DNA from 2 places in the Streptomyces sp. NPDC093261 genome. Region 1 is predicted to be linked to the other one. Evidence: riboswitches for the same ligand, from Rfam matches in the RefSeq annotation. Region 1 holds a riboswitch; the other holds the start of a gene.
The links. A riboswitch is a leader RNA that binds a small molecule or an ion and turns the genes downstream of it on or off. The one in region 1 is predicted to bind cobalamin.
Positions count from the first base shown of each region.

Region 2: another riboswitch for cobalamin. It lies ahead of ACIP94_RS30045 (HoxN/HupN/NixA family nickel/cobalt transporter); the one in region 1 lies ahead of ACIP94_RS02720 (prenyltransferase/squalene oxidase repeat-containing protein).

Region 1 covers NZ_JBIVNO010000001.1:590,751-600,215, forward strand. The annotation lists gene ACIP94_RS02710 (MBL fold metallo-hydrolase) at 1-984, shown strand, start outside; gene ACIP94_RS02715 (nuclear transport factor 2 family protein) at 1,034-1,480, shown strand; cobalamin riboswitch at 1,521-1,649, shown strand; gene ACIP94_RS02720 (prenyltransferase/squalene oxidase repeat-containing protein) at 1,768-3,000, shown strand; gene ACIP94_RS02725 (SCO2322 family protein) at 3,051-3,695, shown strand; gene ACIP94_RS02730 (CbiQ family ECF transporter T component) at 3,698-4,786, shown strand; gene ACIP94_RS02735 (ABC transporter ATP-binding protein) at 4,783-6,504, shown strand; gene ACIP94_RS02740 (ECF transporter S component) at 6,501-7,382, shown strand; gene ACIP94_RS02745 (DoxX family protein) at 7,492-8,055, shown strand; gene ACIP94_RS02750 (transglycosylase SLT domain-containing protein) at 8,489-8,905, shown strand; gene ACIP94_RS02755 (ATP-binding protein) at 8,982-9,269, opposite strand.
Region 2 covers NZ_JBIVNO010000018.1:98,796-108,260, reverse strand. The annotation lists gene ACIP94_RS30060 (hypothetical protein) at 1-616, shown strand, start outside; gene ACIP94_RS30055 (sigma-70 family RNA polymerase sigma factor) at 791-1,408, shown strand; gene ACIP94_RS30050 (YcnI family protein) at 1,522-2,265, shown strand; gene ACIP94_RS30045 (HoxN/HupN/NixA family nickel/cobalt transporter) at 2,401-3,507, opposite strand; cobalamin riboswitch at 3,534-3,723, opposite strand; gene ACIP94_RS30040 (ArsR/SmtB family transcription factor) at 3,803-4,153, shown strand; gene ACIP94_RS30035 (hypothetical protein) at 4,163-4,327, shown strand; gene ACIP94_RS30030 (putative Ig domain-containing protein) at 4,331-6,406, opposite strand; gene ACIP94_RS30025 (Y4yA family PLP-dependent enzyme) at 6,902-8,371, shown strand; gene ACIP94_RS30020 (pyridoxal-phosphate dependent enzyme) at 8,368-9,465, shown strand, end outside.

The sequences.
Region 1 (9,465 bases):
CTCAGGGTTCCCATCCCGGACAACCCCCTCGGCCACACGCTGGTGTACGTCGTCGACACCGACCGCGGCCCGGTGCTGGTCGACACGGGCTGGGACGACCCGGACTCCTGGGACGCCCTCACCGACGCACTGACGACCTGCGGCACCTCGGTCGCGGAGATCCACGGCGTGGTGATCACCCATCACCACCCCGACCACCACGGCCTCTCGGGCCGGGTCCGCGAAGCCTCCGGCGCCTGGGTCGCGATGCACGCGGCGGACACCGCGGTCGTACGGCGCACCCGAGAGGCCCGCCCCGAGCACTGGTTCACCTACATGCGCGCCAAGCTCGCGGCGGCCGGTGCCCCCGAGGAGCACCTCGCGCCACTGCGCACGCCGCGCTCGCTGCCCGGCCTCTCCCCCGCCCTGCCCGACCGTGAGATCGTCCCCGGCGAGCTGCTCGACCTCCCGGGCCGCCGCCTGCGCGCGATCTGGACCCCGGGGCACACCCCCGGCCATGTCTGCCTCCATCTGGAGGAGGAGCACCCCGCCGGACTCCCGGGCCGCGGCCGTCTGTTCTCCGGCGACCACCTGCTGCCGGAGATCACCCCGCACATCGGCCTGTACGAGGACCTGGACGACACGACCGTGGTCGCCGATCCGCTCGGCGACTACCTCGACTCCCTGGAGCGCGTCGGCCGCCTCGCACCCGCCGAGGTGCTGCCAGCCCACCAGCACCCGTTCACCGACGCGCCCGCCCGCGTCCGGGAGCTGCTGGCCCACCACGAGGAGCGGCTGACGGGCCTGCTCGCCCTCCTCGGCACTCCGCTGACCCCCTGGCAGCTCGCCGAGCGCATGGAGTGGAACCGCCCCTGGGCACAGATCCCCTACGGCTCCCGCACCATCGCGGTCTCGGAGGCGGAGGCCCATCTGCGCCGACTGGTGAAACTGGGCCGGGCGGAGCCGGTACCGGGCACGGACCCGGTGGCGTACGCGGTCCTGTGAGGCCCTCGCGCCTCGCGGACCTTCCCTGGTACCAAGGCGTATGAACCCCATGGACCCCTTGGAGCACCTCCTCGCCGAACGTGCCTGCGAGCGCCTGATCCTCGACTTCGTCCACCGCCTCGACCTCGGCGAGCCCGCGACGGTGGCCGAGCTGTTCACGGCCGACGGCGGCTGGGAGTGGCCGGCGGGCGGGCGCCGGATCGAGGGCCGCGAGGCGCTGCGCAGGTACTTCGGCTCCCGCCCCGCCGACCGGCTCTCCCGCCGTCTGATGTCCAACATCCTGGTCACGCCTGCGTCCCCGGACACGGCCACCGCGACGTCGTACTTCACGACGTATCGCGTCGACGGGTACGACGGCGGCATGGTCCCGGCAGGACCGCCCACCCAAGTCGGGCACTACGAGGACACGTTCCGCAAGGTCGACGGTGTCTGGCTGCTTGCCTCCCGCGTCCTCTTCCTCCCCTTCGGCGGGGAGACGTCCCGGCTCACCCGCTAGTGCGCCTCTCACAGGGGCCTCCCAGGTCCGCTTTCACCGGCGGGTACAGTGGCCGGGTCGTTCTCACACCCGTACGGGGGGAAGCCGGTGCAAATCCGGCGCTGACCCGCAACCGTAAGCCGTCCCCGAGGCGGTGAGCCGGAACACCGCGTACGGAACGTGACCGGCTCACGCGCACCGGCGGCCCGCCGGTGTACGGCACCGTCGAGGTCTACGGAGCCGAGCCGCCCGGGGGATGCCCCGTGCCGCCCTGCTCCCGGACACCAAGGGAGAGGCATCCGCCCATCATGATCGTTCGCCGCAGCGCCGCGGTACTGGCCGCCATAGCCGCCGTCGCCGGGGCCCCCGCCTCGGCCTTCGCGGCCTCCCCCTCGCCGTCCGCCTCGCCGTCGCTGCCGTCCGGTCTCTACGGCACCGCGGACCCCACCTACGACGGTGTCTGGCGGCAGTCGCTCGCCCTGCTCGCCCAGCACACGGCCGGTGTGCGGCCCGCCGCCGCGGCGGTGGACTGGCTGACGGGCCAGCAGTGCGCGAGCGGCGCCTTCGCCCCGTACCGCCCGCAGCCGGCCGCGAAGTGCGACGCCAAGACGCCCGTCGACACCAACAACACCGCGGCGGCCGTACAGGCCCTCGCCGCGCTCGGCGGCCACGGAGCCGAGCGCGGCAAGGCGGTGGCCTGGCTGAAGTCCGCGCAGAACAAGGACGGCGGCTGGGGCTACACCGCGGGTGGCGCGAGCGACGCGAACTCGACGTCCGTCGTGATCGGGGCGCTCACGGCGGCGGGCGAGCGGCCCGAGGACGTCCGCAAGGACGGCAAGTCCCCCTACGACGCGCTGCTGAAGCTCGCGCTGCCCTGCGACGGCGACGGGGCGGGGGCCTTCGCCTACCAGCCCGACAAGAAGGGCGCGCTCACCGCCAACGCGGACGCCACCGCCGCGGCCGTGGTCGGCGCGCTGGGCAAGGGGCTCGCCGGGGAGAGGGCTCCGGCCCAGGGCACGGCCCCGGCGTGCGGGAAGGCCACCGATGCGCGCCAGGCCGCGCACAACGGCGCCGCGTACCTGCTCAAGGCCCTGGCCAGGGACCAGCACCTCACCTCGGCCCTGCCCGGCGCCAAGGACCAGCCCGACTACGGCAACACGGCGGACGCGGTGGTCGCCCTCGCCACCGCCGGTCAGGGCGAGCGGGCTTCCGGCGCCCTGCACTGGCTGGAGACCCACTCCGGGCCCTGGGCGCGGCAGAGCGGCCCGGCCGCGTACGCCCAGCTGATCCTCGCCGCGCACGCGACGGGCACCGACCCCCGTCACTTCGGCGGAACCGACCTGGTCACCGCGCTGAACGCGACGGGCCCGGCCCCGCAGGCGGCCGACGCCACCCAGAAGACCGACAAGACCGAGAAGCCCGGTAAGAAGGCCGACTCGGACTCCGCCTTCGGCGTGTGGTGGATCGTCGGCGTCTTCCTCGTCGCCGGCATCGGCATCGGCTTCCTGCTCAGCGGCCGCGGCAAGCGGCAGCAGCCGTGAGTCGCGTCCGTGCGGGCGCCCCGCTCCCGGCCGCACCGCTCCTGCTGCTGATGGCGGTGTGTGTGCTGCTCGGGAGCGCGGGCCGGGCCCAGGCCGTCGGCTACCGCTACTGGTCCTTCTGGGAGCGGAACGGCAACGCCTGGACGTACGCCACCCAGGGCCCCTCGGCCGGCCGCCCTTCCGACGGGGACGTACAGGGCTTCCGGTTCGCGGTGAGCGAGGACTCCGCGGACGCCACGAGGCCGCGCGGCAGCGCGGACTTCGCGACGATCTGCGCCGGCACGCCCGCCCGGGACGGTCACAAGCGCGTGGCCCTGGTCCTGGACTTCGGCACGGCGGCGGACGCCCCCACCGGCGAACGGCCGCCGGCCGAGCGCACGGCCTGCGCCCGCGTGCCCGGGGACGCGACGACGGCGGACGCCCTGGCCGCGGTCGCGGGCCCGCTGCGCTATGACACCAACGCCCTGCTGTGCGCGATCGCGGGGTATCCGGCCAAGGGCTGCGGCGAGCAGGTGAGCGCCGGGCAGGACCGGAACCCGGCGCAGGGCACGGCCCATCAGGGGCAGTCGAAGGCACAGGCGCCGGCGAAGGGCACGGCGCACCACGGCCCGTCGGTGGGCGTCCTCGCGGGCGCCGCCGCCGTGGCCGCGCTGGGCGCGGCGGCGGTGTGGCAGGCGCGCCGCCGGAGGGGCTGACGGTGGCGGCCCGTCCCGTGCGCGGCGGGCCGGCCGTGCATCCGGGCGCCTGGTGGCTGTGGGCCCTCGGACTCGCCACCGCCGCGACCCGCACCACCAACCCGCTGCTGCTGGCCCTCCTGGTCGCGGTGTCCGCCTATGTCGTCGCGGCCCGCCGCACCACCGCCCCCTGGTCCCGCTCCTACGCCGCCTTCGCCAGGCTCGGCCTCGCCGTCCTCGCCATCCGGCTGCTGTTCACCGTGGTCCTCGGCTCGCCCATCCCGGGCACCCACACCCTGTTCACCCTCCCCGAGGTCCCGCTCCCGCACTGGGCGCAGGGGATCCGCCTCGGCGGCCGGGTCACCGCGGAGAGTCTCGTCTTCGCCCTGTACGACGGTCTGCGGCTGGCCACGCTGCTGATCTGCGTGGGCGCCGCGAACGCCCTGGCGAACCCCGCCCGGCTGCTGAAGGCCCTGCCGGGCGCGCTGTACGAGGCGGGGGTGGCGGTCGTCGTCGCGCTCACCTTCGCCCCGCATCTCGTCGCCGACGTACGGCGGCTGCGCGCCGCACGCCGGCTGCGCGGCCGGCCCGACCGGGGGCTGCGCGGTCTGCTCCAGGTCGGACTTCCGGTTCTGGAGGGCGCATTGGAGCGTTCGGTGGCGCTCGCCGCCGCGATGGACGCGCGCGGCTTCGGCCGCACCGCGGCCGTCCCGCCGGCCGTCCGCCGCACCACCACCGCCCTCACCCTGGGGGGGCTGCTCGGCGTCTGCGCGGGCACCTACGGACTGCTGACCGCGGAGGGGGCCGCCTACGGGCTGCCCGTCCTGCTCGCCGGTCTCCTTGCCGCCCTCGCCGGGCTGCGGCTGGGCGGCCGCCGCTCGCCGCGCACCCGCTACCGCCCCGACGCATGGGACGCGCGGGCGTGGCTGGTCGCCGGCTCCGGGATCGCCGCCGCGGCGCTCCCGGCCGTCTGGGCCGCCTACGACCCCGCCGCCCTGCACCCCGGTGTCGTCCCCCTGGCCGCCCCGGCGCTGCCGCTGCTCCCCGCCGCGGCGGTGCTGCTCGGCCTGCTGCCCGCGTTCGTCACCCCCGCCCCCGAGGAGTCCGTGTGATCCGCTTCGAGAAGGTCTCCGTGACATACGACGGAGCGGCCGAACCCGTGGTGCGGGACATCGACTTCGAGGTCCCGGAGGGTGAACTGACGCTCCTGGTCGGCCCGTCGGGGGTCGGCAAGTCGACGGTGCTCGGCGCGGTCGGCGGGCTCGTCCCGCATTTCACGGGCGGCACCCTGCGCGGCCGGGTCACAGTGGCCGGCCGCGACACCCGCACCCACAAGCCGCGCGAACTCGCCGATGTGGTCGGCACGGTGGGGCAGGATCCGCTGTCCCACTTCGTGACGGACACCGTCGAGGACGAACTCGCCTACGGGATGGAGTCGTTGGGGCTCGCCCCGGACGTGATGCGACGGCGGGTCGAGGAGACCTTGGACCTGCTCGGGCTGGCGGGCCTGAGGGACCGGCCGATCGCCACCCTCTCCGGCGGCCAGCAGCAGCGCGTGGCCATCGGCTCGGTCCTCACCCCGCATCCCCGGGTCCTCGTCCTCGACGAGCCGACGTCCGCGCTGGACCCGGCGGCGGCCGAGGAGGTCCTCGCCGTGCTGCAACGGCTCGTCCACGACCTCGGCACGACGGTCCTGCTGGCCGAGCACCGCCTGGAGCGGGTCGTGCACTACGCCGACCGCGTCGTGCTCCTCCCGGCTCCCGGCGCCCGCCCGGTCCTCGGCACCCCGGCGGAGGTCATGGCGGTCTCCCCGGTGTATCCGCCGGTGGTGGACCTCGGCCGGCTGGCGGGCTGGTCCCCGCTCCCCCTGACCGTCCGCGACGCCCGCCGCCGCGCGGGCGCCCTGCGGGAGCGGCTGGCGGAGGCGGTACCCGCACCGCGCGAGACCGGGCGCCCGCGCCGGATCGCGCACCACGATCCGGTGCCCGTCCCCGCCCCGCGCCGCTTCCTGCGCCGACACACCCCGGCACCCGTCGCCGGGGAAGTCATGGGAACGGACACTCCCGCGAGGCCCCTCCCCGCCGCGGTCGTCGAGTCACTCGGCGTCCGCCGTGGCCGCGTCGAGGCCCTGCGCCATGTCGACCTCACCGTAGGCCCGGGCGAGACCATCGCCCTCATGGGCCGCAACGGCGCCGGGAAGTCCACGCTTCTCGCCGCGCTCGTCGGGCTCGTCGAACCGGCCCGCGGCCGGGTACGGGTCGGCGGCGCGGTGCCACACCGCACGGCCCCGCGCGACCTGGTGCGCCGTGTGGGCCTCGTACCGCAGGAACCCCGGGACCTGCTGTACGCGGACACGGTGTCCGCCGAGTGCGCGGCGGCCGACCGGGACGCGGGCGCCGCCCCGGGAAGCTGCCGGGCCCTGGTCTCCGAACTGCTGCCCGGCGTCGCGGACGCCACCCACCCGAGGGACCTGTCGGAGGGACAGCGGCTGGCGCTCGCGCTCGCCGTCGTGCTCACCGCACGCCCCCCGCTGCTTCTCCTGGACGAGCCGACGCGGGGTCTCGACTACGCGGCGAAGGCCCGTCTGGTGGCCGTGCTGCGCAGGCTCGTCGCCGAGGGCCACGCCCTCGTGCTGGCCACCCACGACGTGGAACTGGCCGCCGAACTCGCGCACCGCGTGGTGATCCTCGCGGACGGCGAGGTGGTCGCCGACGGCCCCGCCGCCGAGGTGGTCGTCGCCTCCCCGTCGTACGCGCCCCAGGTGGCGAAGGTCCTCGCCCCCCAGCGGTGGCTCACGGTCGCCCAGGTCCGGGAGGCACTGTCCTCATGAGCCGTCCTTCCCCGGATCCGGTCACGGCCTCCGCGCCGGGAGCCGGCACGCCCTCCGGGCCCGTCGCGTCCCCGCAGGCCCGTCCCGTCCGCCTCGGCCCCCGGTCCGTCGCCGCCCTCCTCCTGGTGAGCGTGGTCGGTGCCGTCGGTTTCACCTGGCCTCTGTTCGCCGACCCTGCCTCGGGGCTCGGCGCGCACGCCCAGGACGCCCCCTGGCTCTTCGCCGGGCTGCTCGTTCTGCTCGTCGCCGTCGTGGCGGCGGCGGTCTCCGAGTCGGGGCTCGGCCCGAAGGCCGTCGCCATGCTGGGCGTACTCGCCGCGACCGGCGCCGCCCTGCGGCCGATCGGCGCGGGTACCGCGGGCCTGGAGCCGATGTTCTTTCTGATGGTGCTGAGCGGGCGGGTGCTCGGGCCGGGCTTCGGGTTCGTGCTCGGCAATGTGACGATGTTCGCGTCCGCGCTGCTGACGGGCGGGGTGGGCCCGTGGCTGCCGTTCCAGATGCTGGCCATGGGGTGGTTCACGCTGGGCGCGGGGCTGTTGCCGGGCCCCGACCGTCTGCGCGGGCGGGGCGAGGTGGCGCTGCTCGCCGGGTACGGGTTCCTCGCCGCGTTCGCGTACGGCACGGTGATGAACCTGGCCGGCTGGCCCTTCATGGGGGCGCTCGCCTCGAGCATCGCCTACGACCCGCACGCCCCTCTCGCCACCACTCTCGCCCGCTTCCTGGCGTACTGCCTGGCCACCTCCCTGGGCTGGGACCTGGGCCGCGCCCTCCTCACGCTCGTGCTGACCTGCTTCCTCGGCCCGGCCGTCCTCAAGGCACTGCGCCGGGCGACCCGCCGTGCGGCCTTCGAGAGCCCGGTGGCCTTCGACCCGCACTAAGGGGTCCGCAACCCGCGCCGTGTCGCCGCCGAAGCCGAGGTGCGTGACCGGGGCATCCGCGAAAGGCTGAAGTCAGCGCCCGCCACGGCGCCTGTAGCGGAGCAGTCAGATGGCGACGAACAACCCGGATCGGCCGTCGGCGCCCACGGAACCGGCAGAACCGGCGGCATATCGCAGGCCCTGGCCGCATTCCTGGGCCGGCGACGGGGGACTCCTGCTCCTCAGACTGGTCTTCGGACTGCTGATGGCCGGGCATGGCGCCCGGAAGCTGTTCGGAATCTTCGGAGGCGAGGGCCTGACGGCCACCGGCGACTATTTCGCCTCCCTCGGTTTCCATCCGGGCACGGTCTTCGCCCTGGTCGGCGGTCTCTCCGAGTTCCTCGGCGGCCTCGGCCTGGCTCTCGGGCTGCTCACCCCGCTCGCCTCCGCCGCCCTGATCGGCGTGATGATCAACGCCATGGCCACCGTCACCTCCGCCCATGGCCTGTGGGAGACGGAAGGCGGCATGGAGTACAGCATCGGCATCGCCGCCGTCGCCCTCGCCGTGGCCGCCCTCGGGCCCGGCCGGCTGTCGTTCGACCGGTTCTTTCCCTGGGCCAGGGGCGGCTGGGTCCCGGCCGCGTTCGCCCTCGGCCTCGGCGGCATCGGCGCCGCGATCACACTCAGCCTGTGACGGGGCCCGGCTCACGGCACGTTACGCGTGCGACGCCGGTCACATCCCACCCTCCGCGCATGCGGCCTGGCTCACACTGCCCGGTTTCTCCCCGTATACCCGCTATACCCATTCCGTCACCCAAACCGTGACGAGCCCCACGTGACCACCGTCACCTACGACGCGGGGCCGTAGGTCAAACCGCCGCCATGCACCCATCAATGAGCCCCCTGACCTGCGCATTGAGACCCACGTCACACAGGGGGCCTTACTCGCGGATGCGGCCACAACTAGTAAAAGGGGGCATTGCGGACAGGTTTTCCACCTGCTTCTCTGGATGACGTCGCAGGGCGCCACGAACCCACCGGGTCGCGGCGCCGGTGCATACCCCCACCGCCTCCGCGTGGTTCCGGCATGTCTGCGACTCCCCGTCCCCAACGAATGAGGTTTCTCTGTGTCCGTCTCCTTCATCCGCCGCATCGCCTCCCCGAAGAAGGCCGTCGCCGCCACCGCCCTCGCCGCTGCCGCGGCCGGCCTGGCGATGACCTCGGCGCCCGCTCAGGCCGCCACCCCCGCTTCGGCCTCCAACGCTCAGGCGATCGCGCACCAGATGATCCCGGACGCCACGCAGTTCGCCGCGTTCAACAAGATCGTCTCCCACGAGAGCGGCTGGAACGTCCACGCCACCAACGCCTCCTCCGGTGCCTACGGCCTGGTCCAGGCGCTGCCGGGCTCCAAGATGGCGTCCGCCGGTGCCGACTGGAAGACGAACCCGGCCACCCAGATCAAGTGGGGTCTGAACTACATGAACTCCCGCTACGGCAGCCCCGCCGCCGCGTGGAACTTCTGGTCCACCCACCACTGGTACTGACAGAGCCGAACGCAGTGACTGCGAAGGCGGTGACCCCGATCCGGGGTCACCGCCTTCGGCGCGTTCGCCTCCCCGCTCAGGTGCGGCACTCGAACCACACGGTCTTGCCGCCCGAGGGTTCGCTCTCCACGCCCCACTTGTCGACCACCGCGTCCAGCAGAAGGAGCCCGCGACCGCCCTCAGAGTCCTCCGGCACCTCGGTCCGGGCCGACACAGGCGCGGAGAACCCGTCGGTCACCTCCACTCTCACCCCCTCCGTCTGCCGCAGCACCAGCACCGTGCACCGCCGGTCCGGCACATGGCGTACGACGTTGGCGACCAGCTCGGACACGCCCAGCTCAGCGGCATCGGCCAACTCAGCCATCCCCCATTCACACAGGAACGAGCGGACGACGCGCCGGATGTGCCGCGCCGAATGCTCGCCGACGGTGAGGCGCATGCGGTACCGGGTGGGGCGGGGCTCTAACAGCGCGGGGGGAATGTAGTCGTTCACGGCACAAGGTTGACCTGCCGCGACTACGCTGCGCTACAGACGGGATACAACCGGTGCCGCTGTGGAC
Region 2 (9,465 bases), on a different contig from region 1:
TGTGGTCGTCTCCCTCGCGGTGGCCACGCAGGCACTGCTCCACTCGTCGTTCTCTCTGGCCCAGGCCGTCGTACAAGGGGCACCGGCCGGCGGGAGATCGCCGGCCTGGCAGTGGCTCGCCTACGTCCTGTGCGGCCCGCATTCGGGACCGTCGGCCGCGCGGCACGACGCCATGTCGATGTCCATGCACTCCATGGACCACGGGATGGGCGCGATGCACTCCATGGGTTCCATGGCCGCTATGGGCTCGATGAGTTCGATGGGCTCGATGGGCTCGATGGGCTCGATGGGCTCGATGGGCCACATGGGGTCCGCCGGATCCCTCGGTCATGACATGGGCGGCATGTCCCCAACCGGCATGCTCCTCGCCCACCTTCTGGCCGCTGTGCTGTGCGGCCTGTGGCTCGCGTACGGCGAGCGCGCGGCCTTCCGCATCCTGCGGGCCCTGGCCGGTTGGCTCTTCACCCCGCTGAGTCTTCTCCTCCGGCTGCCCGCACCGCCGCACCGGCCGCGCGTCCGAACCCGCCGAGCGACCTCGGACCGGGCACCGCGCCGCCTCCTCCTCACGCACGCGATCACCTCTCGGGGGCCGCCCGCCGGGACCGCTGTCGCCTGACGACAGCCGGTTCCCCGAGGCCGTCGAGCTGTTGGTCTCCCGCCTCGGGCACCGGCCGTGCGCTTCCGCGCCCGGCCCTCCACCCCCTCACCGGTTCTGCCGTGCTGCCCGCCGCCCTGAAGCGCGCGCCGGCCGCACACCGGATACCTGATTCCCGAGAAGGACAGATCCCAGGTGATCACTCCTGCCCTGCCTCCATCGCGCGAACAACCGAGAAACAACTCGAAGGATGAGTCGATCACGGCCTGGGCGCTCGCTGCCCGCAGCGGTGACCCCGATGCCGTCGACCTCTTCGTCCGCGCCCTGCACCGAGACGTCCGCCACTATGTGACGTATCTCGGTGCCGACCCCCAGAGTGCCGACGACCTGACCCAGGACACCTTTCTGCGGGCCCTGGGCAGCCTGCACCGGTTCGAAGGCCGCTCCTCGGCCCGCACCTGGCTGCTGTCCATCGCCCACCGCGCGGTGGTCGACAGCATCCGGTACAACTCGTGCCGGCCTCGCCTGTCGGACACGGACGACTGGGAGTCGGCAGCAGAACGCACCCAGCCGCGCGACCTGCCCGGCTTCGACGACGGCGTCGCCCTCTCCGAGCTGCTGGACACCCTCCCCGACGACCGCCGCGAGGCGTTCGTCCTCACCCAGTTGCTGGGACTTCCCTACGCGGAGGCGGCCCACGTCAGCGACTGCCCGATCGGCACCGTGCGCTCGCGGGTCGCCCGCGCCCGTACTTCCCTGATCGCGTGGCTGCACGAGGCCGAGCACTCTGCGCTGGTGGCCGCGGCGGCGTGAGCCAACGCATGGTGGTGGCCCGGATCACCGAGCGATCCGGGCTGCCGGCCACAGCAACTACGCGATCCGACTCCCGACACCCCCTTTCCTCAAGTACGGAGATCCCTTACCTCATGTCCAGGACTCGCACCACCCTGCGCCGTGCCGGCGCCGTCACCGCCCTGACCGCCGCCGGTGTCCTCGCCGCCGCGGGCGTCGCCTCCGCGCACGTCACCGTCCACCCCGACAGCTACGCCAAGGGCGCCACCGACGGCGTCCTGACCTTCCGCGTCCCCAACGAGGAGGACAACGCCGACACCAACAAGGTCCAGGTCTTCCTGCCCACCGACCACCCCATCCTCGGCGTGCTGGTCTCCCCGCAGGACGGCTGGACCGCCCAGGTCACCAACACCAAGCTCAAGACGCCCATCAAGACCGACGACGGCACCATCACCGACGCCGTCTCGGAGATCACCTTCACCGGAGGCAAGATCGGCCCCGGGCACTACGAGGACTTCAACGTCGCCTTCGGCCGGCTGCCCGACGACACCGACCAGCTGACCTTCAAGGCGTTGCAGACCTACTCCGACGGCAAGACCGTCCGCTGGATCGAGCAGACGCAGCCGGGTGGCGACGAGCCGGAGAACCCGGCGCCCGTCCTCAAGCTCACGGCCAAGGGCGCGGCGGAAGACGGCAGTACCTCGACCGCGTGGGGGGCGAACTCGAAGAGCTCCGAGAGCGCCAAGCCGACCGCGTCGAGCAGCGACTCGACCGCCCGTGGCCTCGGTGTGGCCGGGCTGGTCGTCGGCGCCCTGGGGCTGGCGGCGGCCGTGTTCGCCGTTCTGCGCGGCCGCTCCACCGGAGCCGGGGCAGCGTAGGGCAGCCGCCCTGCCGGCGGGAGACCGTCGGCAGGGCACCTGTATGTCGATGGTGGGTCGGCGGGCTGCTGACCCGGGGAATCTCGGGAAGCACGGCCTCCGGCCCCTCCTGCCGAGGCGGTCGCCGCTGTGCCGTCAGCCGGCGTCGGCGGCGCGGGCGCTCCAGCGCTCCTCGACCTTGGCCAGGCGCCAGTAGAGGAGAGCCACGGCCCAGACGACCACGAACAGCCCGACGATGACGTAGCCGACATTGTCCAGGTCCAGGCCCGCGACCCAGCCGGTGACGTCATCGCTCAGGCCGAGCCTGTCGTGCAGCACGCCGACCAGCTCGATCGTACCGACGAAGAAGGCCACCGCGATGGACAGGCCGGTGATCGTGAGGTTGTAGAACACCTTGCGCACGGGGTTCGAGAACGCCCACTGGTAGGCGAAGTTCATGAAGGTGCCGTCGAGGGTGTCGAACAGGCTCATGCCCGCCGCGAAGAGGAGGGGCAGGCACAGAATCGCGTACCAGGGCAGCCCGGCGGCGGCGCCGTTGCCGGCCAGGGCGAGGAGCAGGACCTCGGTCGTGGTGTCGAAGCCGATCCCGAACAGGAAGCCGAGCGGGAACATCTGGCCGGGGCGGCGGATGGACTTGGTGAGCCGGCCCAGGACGCGGTTCATGAAGCCGCGCGAGTCGAGATGGGCCTCCAGCTCCGCCTCGTCGTAGTGCCCGGCGCGCATGGCCTTGAACACCCGCAGGATGCCGAACAGCGCGACCAGGTTGAGAGCGGCGATGAGGTACAGGAAGCCGCCGGAGACCGTGGTGCCCACCGTGCCGAGGACCTGGTGGGTCCGGGAGTCGTCCTTCATCAGCGTGCCGGCGAGCTTGGCGCCGCCGGCGACCAGCGCGGCCATGACGACCACCACACTGGAGTGCCCGAGCGCGAACCAGAAGCCCACCGACACCGGCCGCCGGCCGTCGGCCATCAGCTTCCGGGTGGTGTTGTCGATGGCCGCGATGTGGTCGGCGTCGAAGGCATGCCGCATGCCGAGCGTGTAGGCGGTGATGCCCAGGCCGATGCCGAACGCCTTGGTGCCGACCTCGTAGTGACGCGGAATCACCAGCAGGAGGATCCCGAACGCGAGCACGTGCAGGGCGACGATCACGGCAAGGAGACCGGCGGTTCGGAGAGTGTCCTCGCGCCGCCAGCGGAAGGACTTGGCGGCGGTGGTTTCGGGCACGCCTTGGGACACGGTCATACGGTCACGCTCCAGCACCTCGTGGATCAGCTTCGTGATGCCGTGGCCGGTCTCCTGGCTGACGGGTCGACGCGCCCGCCCCTGCCTTCCCGGCCGTGAGGCCAGTGGCAACGCATGGGGCGGGAACTCCCCGATCACAGTGGCGAGGGCCGCTCCGGACTGAGCCCCTGAGGGCTGTCACCGGTCTTCCCGAACACCACGGCCCGCCCACCCTAGGAGGCCGTGGGACATGGCTGCAAGGCTGCATATCTGATCAGGTGTGGAGGCGGGCGAGGACGGCTGCGATGATGAGTCCATGCATCTCGTCCCCGCGGAACGCGCCGGGCAGCGGACCATCGACGGCCACAGGGTCTGCGACGCCATCGCCGCCGTCGGTGAGCCCGAACGCGTACGAGCCTGGGCCGACCGCTTCTCCTTGCTCTCCGATCCCGGACGCCTGTCCTTGCTGCTCGCCCTCCACGAGGCGGGCCCCATCGCCGTCTCCGACCTCGCCGTGGCCACCGGGATGCGGGACACCGCCGTCTCCCAGGCGCTGCGTCTGCTGCGGACCGCCGGCATCGTCGAGGGCGAGAAGGACGGCCGGATCGTGCGCTACCGACTCGTCGACGGTCCGGTTTCCGCGCTGCTGCGCCACTGCACTCCCTAGGGCGCAGGCGTGGGAACGGCTGCCGCGGACTCGTCGGCGACGGCCCGCACCGCTGCGGGCGACAAGGGCTGCGACTACGACCGGTTGCGCCGCTGGTCACGCGGATGCGCCCCCAACGGGTGTGTCCCGCACGCGGACGGCTTCCGCGTGCGGGACCGGGTGCTCGGATCGTGAGGATCAGCTGGTCGTCAGGGCGGTGTCGTCCACGACGAAGCTGGTCTGCAGCGAGGAGTCCTCCACGCCGTTGAACTTCAGGGTGACCGTCGAGCCCGCGAACGAGGACAGGTCGAAGGTCTTCTGCGCGTACCCGGAGGCCTTGTTGAGGTTCGAGTAGGTCGCCAGGGTGGTCGAACCGGCGGTCACCGTCAGCTTGTCGTACGCGGTGCTGGTGGTGGTCTCGGCGGTGTCGATGTGCAGGTAGAAGGTGAGCGTGGCCTTGCAGCCGGCCGGGATCGTCACCGACTGGGACAGGGTGTCGGTGTGCGAGGAGCCGTAGCCGTCGAGCCATGCCTTGTAGGAGCCGCTGTGGGCCGCCTCACCGGAGTCGTTGGTGATGACGCCGCTGGTCGCGCTCCAGCCGGTGCTGCCGGACTCGAAGCCCGGGTTGGCCAGCAGCTGGGAGGAGGTGCAGCCGCCGCCACCGCCGGAGCCGACGGTCCAGGTGAAGGAGGTCGAGCCGGAGGCGCCGGTGGAGTCGGTCGCGGTGACCGTGACCTGGTAGGTGCCCGCGGTGGAGGCCGTGCCGGAGATCAGGCCGGTGGAGCTGTTGATGGACAGGCCGGTGGGCAGGCCGCTCGCGCTGTAGGTGAGGGCCGCGCCGGCGCTGTCGGTGGCGTGGATCTGCAGGCTGACCGAGCTCCCGGTGGTGGTGGACTGGCTGCCGGGGCTGGTGACGGTCACCGTGTTGCCGCCACCGCCGCCGCCGGAGGTGAAGGCGGCGGTGCCGTTGGGGGTGCCCCAGCCGGTCGGGCCGTCGTAGCCGGTGCCGGCGGTGCAGAAGTACGACGGGGAGCAGGAGCCGTTGTTGCCGCTGGTCACGTCGTACAGGTTGCCGGTGTGGGAGTACGGGTACTTCGCCGGGTAGTCGCTCGCGCCCGGGGTGCCCGCGAGGGCGTAGACCGAGGCGATGATCGGCGAGGAGGCGCTGGTGCCGCCGTAGACCGCCCAGCCGGAGCCCCCGTAGGTGTCGTAGACCGCCACGCCGGTGGCGGGGTCTGCGACGGCGGAGACGTCGGCCTCCATGCGCTTGGAGCAGCCGGTGTCGGTCTGCCAGCTCGGCTTCGGGTCGTAGGCGGAGCAGCCGGAGCCGGTGCCCTCGGTGGAGTTGGTGTGCCAGACGGACTCGCTCCAGCCGCGGGAGTTGGAGGCGGTGGTGAGCGCGGTGCCGCCGACGGCGGTCACGTACTGGGAGGTCGCCGGGTACTCGGCGCCGTAGGCGGAGTCGCCCGAGGAGACGGTGATCGCGACGCCCGGGTGCTTGAAGTACGAGGTGTCCTCGCTGGTCTGGGAGGAGGACTCGGAGCCGCCCCAGCTGTTGGAGACGAACTTGGCGCCGAGTGTGACGGCCTCGTTCTCGGCGGTGCCGAGGTCGGAGTCGGTCGCGGAGTTGGCCTCGACCAGGATGATGTTGCAGTTGGGGCAGACCGCGCTGACCATGTCGATGTCGAGCATCTCTTCGCCGGCCCAGCCGCTGTCGTTGGTCGGCAGCTGGGTGGTGGAGCCGGTCTGGCTGACCTGCTTGAAGCAGCCGTTGGCCTTGGTGCAGGCGGACAGGCCGAACTGCGACCGGTAGGTGGCCAGGTCCGACTCGGCGTTGGGGTCGTTGTAGGCGTCCACGATGCCGACCGTCATGCCCGAACCGGCCGTGGTGGGCAGGTTGTAGGCGCTGTGCAGGTTGGCCGGGGAGAGGCCGGAGGGCGCGGCGGCGGCGACCGCCGAGGCCAGGCGCTGCTTGATGTCGGTGCGGCGCTGGGCGAAGCAGGACGCGTGGCCCGGCTGGGCGGTGGCGCACAGGTGCTGGGTGGGCACCTTCTGTCCCGCCCTGCCGGTGGAGTGGTAGGTCTGCCGGCTCGGGTCGGTCAGCGCCTTGGCGTTCTGGGTGGTCTTGGAGAGGTGCGGCTGCGCTGTGGCGGGCTGGGCCCCGGCCGAAGGTGCCGCGTAGAACCCGGCGACGGCGAGGGAGAGGGCCGGGAAGGCGACGGCGACGAGTCTTCGCAGACTGCGTCTTTGGTTGCTCGGGCGTGACTCACGCATGGGGTGCTGCCTCCATCGGGAAGTGGGGTTTCTCGCTCTGGGTGGGCAGGCCCGTGACGTGCACAGCGGCGTCGTGCAGTCATGGACATGACATGCTGATTGCGTGAATGTGCATGACAGAACGTGAGAGGAAGGTAACTCCGCCTCATTGCGGCCGACAGTGTGCGAAGGGATTCTTTACCCCCTCATAGGTCTTCGGCGGGAAGTCGGAGAGCCCGCCGAACGCTGGGCACCGGCTTCCAGGACGCACGGGGCATGCGCGCCGCTCAAGCCGACGTTCTCCATGCGCCGCTCGCGCCCGACCCGCACGATCGAGCCGCGCTGGACCGCAGGAGGCGCACACTCAACGGCCTCGGCTGCGCGGCCGTTCGGGGCTTAATGGCCGTTGTAGGTGGAAATGAATACGTCCGGACGGCTGACGGGGCCCGGTCGGCCGGTGCGGAGGGGGAAGGGAAGGTGCCTGCCGTGGGTGTGCCCTTGTATCTGCGACCACGACTGGAGCCACCGCTCAGTTCACTGCTGGCCGACGCACCGTTCCTGCACTCCCTCGTCGACGCACTCGGCTCTCCGCTCAATGTGCTGCTGCCGGAGCGGATCGCCGAGAACGCCGGCCGCTTCCGTGCCGTCTACCGCGACCACCACCTGGCCGGCCGGGTGTACTACGCCCACAAGGCGAACCGGTCCAGCGCCCTCGTACGGCGGCTGGCCGCCGCGGACCCGGCCGGAGTGGGCGTCGATGTCGCCTCGCTGGGGGAGCTGCGGCATGTTCTGGGGTCCGGCGTCACACCCGACCGCATCATGGCCACCGGGCCGAAGGACCCGGAGTTCCTGTGGCTGGCCGCCCGCGTCGGGGCGACGGTGAACCTCGACTCGCGCGGCGAGCTGGACCAACTGGCCGACGTGGTGCGGAAGCACGACCTCCCCCGCGTCGACGTTCTGCTGCGGCTCTCGGCGTTCGATTCGGTCGATGACTCGCAACCCGCGGGTGTGCGGATGCTGTCGCGGCGCAGCCGCTTCGGTTCCCCGGTGGGAGAGCTCGACGAGCTGCTGTCGGCAGTCGAACGGCACCGTGACGCCGTCGAGCTGACCGGTGTCGCCTACCACCTGGACACGACCGCCTTGGCGGAGAAGGTCCCTGCCCTGGAACGCTGTGTGACGGTCATGGACGAGTGCCGCGCCCGGGGCCTGGCACCGCGCGTCATCGACATCGGCGGGGGCTTCGGTGTCGGCTACGTCGACGACGCCGGTCAGTGGGAGCGGTACACCACCGCACTGACCGAGGCGGTGCTCGGCACCCGCCCGCCCCTGACCTGGCGCGGGCACGGCTACGGGCTGCGCAACGAGGGCGGTACGGTGCGGGGGGCCGCCGCCCTCTACCCGGCGTACCGCCCCACCGCCGGGCCCGGCTACCTCGACGAGTTGCTCTCGCTGCCCACGCCCATCCTGGGCCGACCGCCCGCCACTCTGCTCCTGGAGCACCTCTACGACCTGTACGTCGAACCGGGCCGGGCCCTCGTCGACCAGTGCGGGCTCTCGCTGGCGCGGGTCTTGGACGTACGGCGCATCGGTGAGGGGGCCGGGGAGTATCTGGTGCGGCTCGGGATGAACGCCGGGGATGTGAGCCTGGAGGAACACGGCGTACTCGTCGACCCCGTACTGCTCCCGCGTACCGGAGCGGGAGGGGAGGGCGAGGAGGGGCCGGTGGGGGTCCACCTCGTCGGCAATCTCTGCCTGGAGGCCGACCTGATCACGCGCCGCACGGTCTTCCTGCCCCGCCTGCCCCGTGCCGGCGACCTGCTGGCGTTCGCCAACACGGCGGGCTACGCCATGGACTTCCACGCCCACCATGCCCAACGGCAGCCGGTGGCCCGCACGGTGGCCGTCGTAAGAGAAGGAGGCTCCTGGCGCTGGTGCCTGGATGAGGAGTACTGGCCGATCACACATCCCGGGGGGCAAGGGGCATGAGGTACGACAGCATCACCGAGGCCATCGGCAACACGCCGCTGGTACGCATCGATCCGGCCGTCCACGGCCTGCGCCACATCGACCTGTACGCGAAGCTGGAGATGCTCAACCCCTTCGGCTCGGTCAAGGACCGGCCCGCCTGGAACATGGCGCGCCCGCTGCTCGAGGCCGCGTCCGAGGGTGGTGAGACGGTCGTGGAACTCTCCAGCGGCAACACGGCCAAGGCCCTCGCTCTGCTGGCCGGTATGCACGGGCTGCGGTTCAAGAGCGTCACCAACCGCATGCGGGTGCCGGAGGTCAAGGAACTGCTTCTGCTGCTCGGCGCCGAGATCGAGGAACTGCCCGGGCAGAGCGAGTGTCTCGACCCCACCGACACGGACGATCCACTGACCCGTTTCCACCAGGCGCTCTCGGAACCGGGCAGTGCGTACGTGCACACCGACCAGTATTTCAACCCGCGCAACACCGAGGCGCACGCGGCGGGAACCGGGCCGGAGATCGTCAAGGACCTCGACGGGCGGGCGCCGGACTGGTTCATCGCCTGCGTGGGTACGGCCGGTTCGTCGACCGGTGTGGCCAGGGTGCTGCGCGAGCACGACCCCGAGGTGCGCGTCCTCGGCCTGGTCGCCCACAAGTCGGACTTCATACCCGGCATCCGCACCATCGACGAGGTGCGTCAGGTCGGACTGTTCGACCCGGCGACGTACGACACGATCGAGTCGGTGACCTCCGAGGAGGCCATCGACGGCATGCTGACCCTCATCCGCCGGTGCGGTCTGCTGTCGGGACCGACCGGAGGCGCCGCGTACGAGGGCGCGGTGCGTCATCTGCGCGCCGTCGACGCGGAGTTGTCCGAGTCGGACCAGCGCCGGACGGCGGTCTTCATCGTCTGTGACCGTGCCGAGAGCTATCTCAGCTACGTACGGCAGCGTCGGCCCGAACTCCTGGGCGGTCCGCGCCGCGGGCGCTTCGCCGCGACTCTCACCGAAGCCGAGATACAAGCCGAGGCCAAGACCGTCGGCACCGACGACGCCCGGCGGTGGATCGCGGACGGTGAGCCGCGCCCGCTCGTCGTGGACCTGCGGGGCCCGCAC